One region of the Devosia sp. Leaf64 genome, then DNA from elsewhere that is predicted to be linked to it. Evidence: predicted binding sites of a transcription regulator. Region 1 holds the regulator's gene; the other holds the start of a gene.
What was found. Region 1 encodes LexA, which represses DNA repair genes until DNA is damaged. Its sites were predicted from a motif close to TGTTCNNNNTGTGTTCNG; they were not measured.
Positions count from the first base shown of each region.

Region 2: the regulator LexA is predicted to act here: its motif matches at 1,708-1,725, upstream of ASE94_RS16000 (ATP-dependent helicase).

Region 1 is NZ_LMLO01000018.1:230,073-234,274, reverse strand. Features, by position in the region: gene ASE94_RS10305 (IlvD/Edd family dehydratase) at 1-521, shown strand, start outside; gene ASE94_RS10300 (nuclear transport factor 2 family protein) at 1,193-1,573, opposite strand; gene lexA (transcriptional repressor LexA) at 1,573-2,286, opposite strand; gene ASE94_RS10290 (HIT family protein) at 2,430-2,849, opposite strand; gene ASE94_RS10285 (hypothetical protein) at 2,859-3,986, opposite strand; gene ASE94_RS10280 (GNAT family N-acetyltransferase) at 4,046-4,202, opposite strand, start outside.
Region 2 is NZ_LMLO01000021.1:638,792-642,993, forward strand. Features, by position in the region: gene ASE94_RS15990 (carbohydrate ABC transporter permease) at 5-817, shown strand; gene ASE94_RS15995 (exonuclease domain-containing protein) at 848-1,597, opposite strand; gene ASE94_RS16000 (ATP-dependent helicase) at 1,760-3,823, shown strand; gene ASE94_RS16005 (hypothetical protein) at 3,826-4,161, opposite strand; gene ASE94_RS16010 (family 43 glycosylhydrolase) at 4,169-4,202, opposite strand, start outside.

The DNA.
Region 1 (4,202 bases):
TCGATGGTCCTGAGGATTATCACCACCGGATCGACGATCCGTCGCTCGATATCGATGAAAACACGCTGCTCTTCATGCGTGGCGCTGGTCCGATCGGCTATCCGGGTGCGGCTGAAGTGGTCAACATGCGGCCGCCAGCCTACCTCATCAAGAAGGGCATTCATTCGCTCGCTTGTATCGGTGACGGCCGTCAGTCCGGCACGTCGGGTTCGCCTTCTATCCTCAATGCGTCTCCGGAAGCAGCTGCAGGCGGTAACCTTGCGATCCTCAAGACTGGTGACCGCGTCCGCATCGATCTGAACAAGGGCGAAGCCGATATCCTGATCTCGGCCGAAGAAATCGCGACCCGTCGCGCGGCGCTCGAGGCTGAAGGCGGCTACAAGTATCCCAAGCACCAGACGCCGTGGCAGGAAATCCAGCGCGGTATCGTCGGCCAGCTCGGCGAAGGCGCGATCCTGAAACCGGCTGAAAAGTACCAGCGGATTGCGCAGACAGAAGGCCTGCCAAGGGATAATCATTGATCACTTGATCCTTCGGTCGTCACCACCCGGCTTGTCCGGGTGGTCCATCTTCGAGACGGATGGATTGCCCGGACAAGCCGGGCAATGACGATAGCGGAGAGGACAAACGTTACAGGCCGGGCAGCACAGAGTGCCGCCCGGCCTTTTTTTTGGCTGACGGTTTTTCACGGTGACGGGCGGCCATTGGCTCTACCTGTTTAGACATTGGGAGCCAAAGGCCGCCCGTCACAGGATCCGGAGTTTGCAGCAGGTCCGGGATCAGGCGCGAACGTTATTTCGGTCGCGGCTGCCGTATTTCAACTCCCCGCCCGGATAGGCGCCCCCATCCACCGGCCATTCCGCCCGACCCTGCGTGGGAGCCGTGTGACTGGCGGAATGGGGAGAGTATGGGCGAGGTTTTGGGGAGCGGGGAGAAGATGGATAAGTATTTTGGGGTTTTGGGGTTTACCCCACCTAGTTTGCCATTCGGGCATAGCCCTCATGGCCCTCTCTCCTGAAGTTGCGCCACTGGCGCAATTTTGCCTGCGGCCGGATCGAAGCCATTAGTAGGAGGAGGGACGCATCGAGTTTGCCTAAGTGACAGCCCTTTTCACCGCTGAGATATGAAATCCGCTGCTGCAGGCTAATCGCACTCGGCGTAGAAACGCGATCGCGACTAAAGAATGTCACGCTCAATCCGGATAAGAGCTTAGATGTTCGTGGATGATGCGCCAAGCATCACCGCGCTTGGCGAGCACCGTGGTGCCTCGTCCTGATCCTTCGGCGTCTTTGCCATCGACCACAGCGCGCCAACAGAACCGATAGGTGCAGCTCGCTGCCGTGTCGCCGTCCGCGATCCAGGTGAGGTCTTCAAGCCAGTACGTCTCGTTCTCAAGACGCTGCCATGTTCGTTCGAAGGCACTGCGAATGGCATCGATGCCGGTGAAACTGCCGGAACTGAACCAGAAGACTGCATCGGGATCGATCAGCGGGACCAGCAATGAAAAGTCGTGATGGTTGATCAGGTCGGCATAAGCCGCCATCACCGTTTTGGGTGTGGCGGCGCCGGGCATTAGTATTTGCGGAGGAGGCCGACGAGGCGGCCTTGAACTTTTACGCGATCCGGCGGGAAGATGCGGGTCTCGTAGGCCGGGTTGGCAGCTTCGAGTGCGATAGTGTTGCCCTTGCGCCGGAGGCGTTTGAGGGTGGCCTCTTCGTCATCGACCAGCGCGACGATGATTTCGCCGGTGCTGGCCTGATCCTGCTTTTTGATAACGACCGTGTCGCCATCGAAAATGCCGGCGTCGATCATGGAGTCGCCGCGGACTTCCAACGCATAGTGTTCGCCCGCGCCAAGCATTTCAGGCGGGACCTGAATGGTGTGGGAATGAGTCTGGATCGCCTCGATGGGCGTACCGGCAGCGATGCGCCCCATAACCGGGATCGAGATCGGTCGGGCATAATCCTCCGCGGCGATGCCGCGTGGCTGTGGCGCGCTGACTTTTCCGAGGCTGCCTTCGATAACCGACGGCTCAAACTTGGCTTTGCGCCCGCCGAGGGATGGGTTCATGGAATCCGGCAGCTTGACGACCTCGAGGGCTCTCGCCCGGTTGGGCAGGCGGCGGATGAAGCCACGCTCTTCGAGCGCAGTGATTAACCGATGGATGCCTGACTTCGACGCTAAATCCAGCGCATCCTTCATTTCGTCGAAGGATGGGGGAATGCCGCTTTCCTTCATCCGTTCGTGGATGAACATCAGCAATTCGTGTTGTTTGCGCGTCAGCATCGCCGGTGAGCCCTAGAATCGGAACGGATACGGAACGACTATATGTGTTCCGTCTATGTTCCGCAAGAGTCTCCCATCTTTGCCAAATAGAGGCGCAGTAGAGATTCTCGCTTTCGCCGGAAGACGTCGCGTCAGCGGCAAGACTAGAGCACGGCGGCGAGGTCTTTCGCCAGTTGGGCGAGTTCGGCGTCGTCAGCACGGCCGCTGGCATGGGCGCCGAAGGCGGTGCCCTCGTAGGCAGGGATCAGATGGAAATGGAGATGAAAGACGGTCTGGCCAGCCGGGGCCTCGTTGAACTGGGCGAGGCGGATGCCGTCGGCTTTCGTTACAGTCTGCAGGGCCTTGGCGACGCGTTGGACGAGCGGCATCACCGCCGAAAGGGCCGCGGGATCGGCATCGAGAAGGTTACGCGATGGGGCCTTGGGAATTACGAGGGTGTGACCCTTGGACTGCGGAAAAATGTCGAGCATGACGAGGGCCGTGTCGTCCTCGTAGACCTTGTGGCAAGGCAGTTCGCCCTTGAGGATTTTGGCGAAGATATTGGTTGGGTCGTAGGTCATCAAAGCCTCGGATTATTCGGCAGCGGCGAGCGCTTCGTCGCCGGCATTGTTGGCATATCGGAAGCGGAAGAAATTGAGGACGGCAAGGCCGGTAAGGGTCACCGGTACATATTTGAAGCCGCGGGTGATGAAGAAGAGAGCGATGCCGACCGCCGTTTCCGCCGACATCGCGCCCTTGCCCATGGCGGAGGTGAAGGAGGAGGGGACAATGTGGCGATAGATGAGGTCGTCGGAGCGATAATAGTGGCGGGCGCGGGCAGCGAAGGCGCGCTTCGAACTGGAATAATCGCGCAATTCATCCATGCCCATATCGCCGTGAAATTCGACCTCGGAGCCGAGCGCCCAGACCTCCGGCGCGAGGAGCCTATCCTTGCCCATGAGGGTGAAGCGCTCGATCAGGTCGCGAAACGTGACGTAATTGGCGTTCCAGCAATCGTCCGTTTTGGCGCCGTGCGAAAGGATCAGAACGTCGGCGCGCGCGAGCTTTTCGTCCATCGCGGCGTAATTTCCGGCGGTGAAATCGACGCCGGACTTTGCCGTTTCGACAATGCCGCCCCGCTTTTCGAGTGCTTTGACCATGGCCGAGCCGAAGGCGCCGCTTGCGCCGGTGATGAGGAAGCGCCGGCCAGCAATCTGGCAGGTGGTGCCGACCAGGAGATCAAAGGTATTGGCAAAGGAGGAGAAGAAATTGTGCGGATAGACGTGGTGCATGGCGTGGTAATTGTTGTTGACCCACAAGAGGCCTTGCTTGCCGCCCACGCGGTCCATCGACATGTGATTGTAGTCGAGCCCTTCCTCGCGGAGGGTCAGCGCGAACATGACGGTGCGGATGACGGCAACGACGGCCACGGGCTGCCAAGGCAGCGCGAGGAGGAACAGCGCGATTGCGGCCATCGAGGTCAAATATTCGGGCAGGACGTGAAACCAGATATTCTGGCGGGCATAGGCCGGATTGACCTGCATATCGAGACCGAGGAATTTATGGTGGACCCAGTGCCAGGACGAGAAGGTGCGCAGCAGCGGGATCTTGGAATTTTCCCAGCGGTGCAGCAGCCAGTGCAGGGTGTCGAACAGGGTCGTTGCCACTACGAAGACAAGAAGAGCTTCGATAATGAAGGCGACGACATCCCACAAATCCATTAGTCCCGGGTCTCCTGATCACTTGATGCGCGCTGTCTAGCACAATCGATCGGCTGGGGCTAACGCTCCTGCCGATCGCCGCGCCGGTATGGCGTAAACCCTTCAAGCGCCTCTTGTTCCCGCTCAACGGCGGGACGTTCCGCCTCGAGATAATCCGCTACCGCGTCGCGTAAACCCGCGTGAGCGATCCAGTGGACGGAGTGAGTGGTGACGGGG
Region 2 (4,202 bases), on a different contig from region 1:
CGACATGATCGGGCTGGCCCTGACTGTCATCACACTACTCGTCGCGCTCGCCTCGTTCTTCCCAATTTATTGGGCAGTGATCACGTCGATCAAACCCGATGGCGAGGTGATTTCGGGGAGCAATTCGCTGATCCCCAATCGGGTGGTGTTCGACAGCTATATCCACATCTGGAACAACACCAATATCGGCATCTGGTACATCAACTCGATGGTGACTTCGCTGATCATTACGGCGTTGGTGATTGTTTCCTCGGCCGGTTGCGCCTATGCGCTGAGCCAGCTCGATTTTCCCGGGCGGCGGGTGATCTATGTGCTGATCCTGGCCTGTTTCATGGTGCCCATGCAGGCGCTGATCGTGAACCACTTCGTGCTGATGGCGCAGTTCAAGCTGTTGAACACCTGGGCCGGTATCATCCTGCCGCAGCTGATCGTGCCGGTGGTGATCATCGTCTATAAGCAGTTCTTCGATAGCGTGCCGAAGGAATTTCGCGAGGCGGCGCAGATGGATAGTGCGGGGCACCTCAAGATCCTGTTCCGCATCTATCTGCCGATGAACTGGGGCGTAACGGCCGCATTGGCGATCATCACCTTTATCGGTGCCTGGAATTCCTTCCTCTGGCCTTTCCTTGCCGCGACCGGCGAAGCGACGATGACCGTTCCCGTGGGTATCACGCAGGTGAAGGATGCCTATGGCATTGTCTATGGGAAGTTGATGGCCTCGGCCGTCGTTGCCGGTCTGCCTGTGGCGGTCCTTTACCTCATCTTCCAAAAGCGCGTGACGCAGGCCATCATGCTCTCGGCAGGGGTCAAGGGTTGAACCCCTGCGCGCGATAGAGACAATGGCCGCTCAGAAAAGACTTTGCTGCGCCTTAGGCTTTGGCGCTTGCGGCGTCGCTTCGCCGCGGCGCTTCAGTTCCTGCTCGGCGCTGAAGCGCGTGTCGATGTCGCGGTCGCGCGCCAACTCGTCGAGCGCATCGAGTGAAATCTGCTCCCAGGCTTTCCCGCGTTCCGGACCGGAACGCACCCGTGGCAGAAGGCCCGGCAGCTTGCTCCAGGCAATCAACTGTTCGGCTGAAGTTTCATTGAGCATATCGCGCAGGTGATGCGCCGTCACATACGCGTCCGGCATGGCGCGGTGGGCTGGGAGGCCGATCTCGTGCACGAGGCCCTCGGGCATGCGCTGATACCGCAGCATCTGGTTGGAAAAGCCTTCAAGCTTGGGCCAAACGCGCAAGGCGCTTTTCCAGGTGCAGATCCACGGCGCGCCGCCCGTTAAACGCGGCGTGCAATAGCGCTGTTCGAAGGCTGCGCGATGCGCCGCCAAAGCGATGACGCCATCCTGCGGCTGCAAAACAGTCGGGGCTATGTCACGCCAGAAAGGCGCATCGGCGACGAAGGCATCGAGAATATGGTGTATCGCCATTGTCTCGGGTGTGATGGGACGGCCCGGATTGACGAAAAGCGCGCCGCGCTCGTCGTTGACCTGCCAGGGGCCGCCCTCGATGGACACCACATCCTGCCAACCGATCTCGCAGACATCCGTAGCCGCATCGCCCGATGTCTCGAGGTCGATGACCCGTATCCTCCTGATGGACATGACCGATCCTTGCTGCATGAAGCCATAACGGACCATTGCTCACTAGGATGCACAAGCCCGGTTGCTGCGATCACGTCGATATCGTGATGGCGTGAGCCCAAGGAAGGCTTGCGAACAAAAAGAGAATATCATCCCCTGTCGGCTTATTGCGGGGATCGATTCGTGCTTGCCGACACCACCTATCTTGATGCGCTCAACACCAATCAGCGGGCGGCTGTTGTGCATGGGGTTGGGGAAGCAAAGCCCGGCCCACTGCTGGTCATCGCGGGGGCCGGCTCGGGCAAGACCAATACACTGGCGCACCGCGTAGCGCATCTCATAGCCAATGGCGCAGACCCCAGGCGCATACTGTTGCTGACCTTTTCGCGCCGCGCCGCCAGCGAAATGGCCCGGCGTGTCGAGCGCATTGCGGGTCGTGTTCTCGGCATTGGGGAAGGCGCAGTCGCTGATGCTCTGACCTGGGCCGGGACTTTTCACGGGATCGGCGCGCGATTGCTGCGCGAATATGCGCATCAGATCGGTCTCGACCCTGCTTTCACGATCCATGATCGCGAAGACTCCGCCGATCTCATGAACCTCGTCCGTCATGAACAGCAGTTTAGCGAAACCAAGACGCGGTTTCCGACCAAGGGCACCTGCCTTGCTATCTATTCGCGTGTGGTCAATGCGCAGGCCGACTTCGACGAGGTTTTGAAATCGGTCTTTCCCTGGTGCGCCATGTGGTCTGCCGAATTGCGTCAGCTTTTCAGCGCCTATGTCGAAGCCAAGCAGCAGCAGAATGTTCTCGATTACGACGACCTCCTGCTCTATTGGGCCGGGATCATGGCTGAGCCGATGATTGCCGAGCAGATGTCGAGCCTTTTCGACCATATCCTCGTCGATGAGTATCAGGACACCAACCGGCTACAGTCCTCGATCCTGCTCGCTTTGCGTCCGGACGGGCGCGGCATGACGGTGGTCGGCGATGATGCGCAATCGATCTATTCTTTCCGCGCCGCGACCGTGCGCAATATCCTCGACTTTCCGAGCGCCTTTTCGCCGACCGCAGAGATCGTCACACTCGATCGCAACTATCGCTCCACCCAAACGATCCTTGCCGCGGCCAATGCCGTGATCGAGCAGGCAAGCGAGCGCTTTACCAAAAATCTCTGGTCCGAAAGGCACTCCGAGGCCAAGCCTTTCCTCGTCACCGTCAAGGATGAGGCCGATCAGGTAGGCTATATCGCCAAGTCTATTCTGGAGGCGCGCGAGGCGGGCACTGCGCTCAAGGAACAGGCCGTGCTGTTCCGCACATCGAGCCATTCCGGGCCGCTCGAAATTGAGCTGACCCGCCGTAACATTCCCTTCGTCAAATTCGGCGGGTTGAAATTTCTCGACGCGGCCCACGTGAAGGACGTGCTGGCGCTTTTGCGATGGGTTGAAAACCCGCGAGATCGGGTTGCCGGTTTTCGCGTGCTGCAACTCATGCCGGGCGTCGGGCCGGGAACGGCTGGCCGAGCCCTTGATGCCATCGCCGCCCATGCCGATCCCGCATGGGCTTTTTCCGAGGTTCCGCCGCCTATCAAGGCCGGCCAGCATTGGCTTGATCTCGTCAGCATGGTCGGCCGGCTTTCGGCGCGCGAAATCTCTTGGCCGCTTGATATGGCTTATATCCGCCAATGGTACGAGCCGCTGCTGGAGGCCAATTACGAAGATGCAGCTATCCGGTCGGCTGACATCGTCCAGCTCGAACAGATCGCCTCTGGCTATCCGAGCCGCGACCGGTTTCTCACTGAACTGACCCTTGATCCTCCCGACGCCACCAGCGACCAGCCCGGCGTGCCCTTGCGCGACGAGGATTATCTCATTCTCTCGACCATCCACTCGGCAAAGGGGCAGGAGTGGAAATCGGTGCATGTTCTCAATGTCGTCGATGGCTGCATTCCGTCCGATCTCGGCACGGGATCCACGCATGAGATCGAAGAAGAGCGCCGGCTTCTCTATGTCGCCATGACCCGCGCCAAGGACGAATTGCATCTGCTCGTGCCGCAGCGCTTCTATGTGACCCAGCAGACGAGGAATGGCGATCGCCACCTCTATGCGCAACGCACCCGCTTCATCCCACGGTCGATGACCGCATTTTTCGATGACATCTTATGGCCGCCGGTTACGCCAATCCGCGAAGGCGTCGGCCCGGCGCGGCCAGCGGTCGTCGACATCGCCGCCAAGATGCGCGGCATGTGGTAGTGTCAGGTGTCGTTTCCGAGCGCAGCGTACCATTCGGCATAGGGCGTGTTGCGCGCGAGATGTCGGTTGTAATCCGGCGCACCATCGTCCCACCAGACAGGGCCACGCTCGCCAAGCGCGACCTTGGCTTCATCGACAGCAGCGCGCGCCGCTTTTCGCGCCGCATCATCATTTTTTGCGAGACCGACGACGCGTCGCGCGGCCATCAATTTTTGGACCCAATGTGTGCGGTCAGTCTCGCTGAGTGAAGGATTGCTCTTGCGCCAGAGCCGGCCGCGCACGACGAAATATCGCCCGTCTGGTGTGGTCGGATAGTGCTTTACCTCTTTGGTAGCCATGGCCTCGTCACTCGGAGAAACGGAGACTCCATCCGCGATCG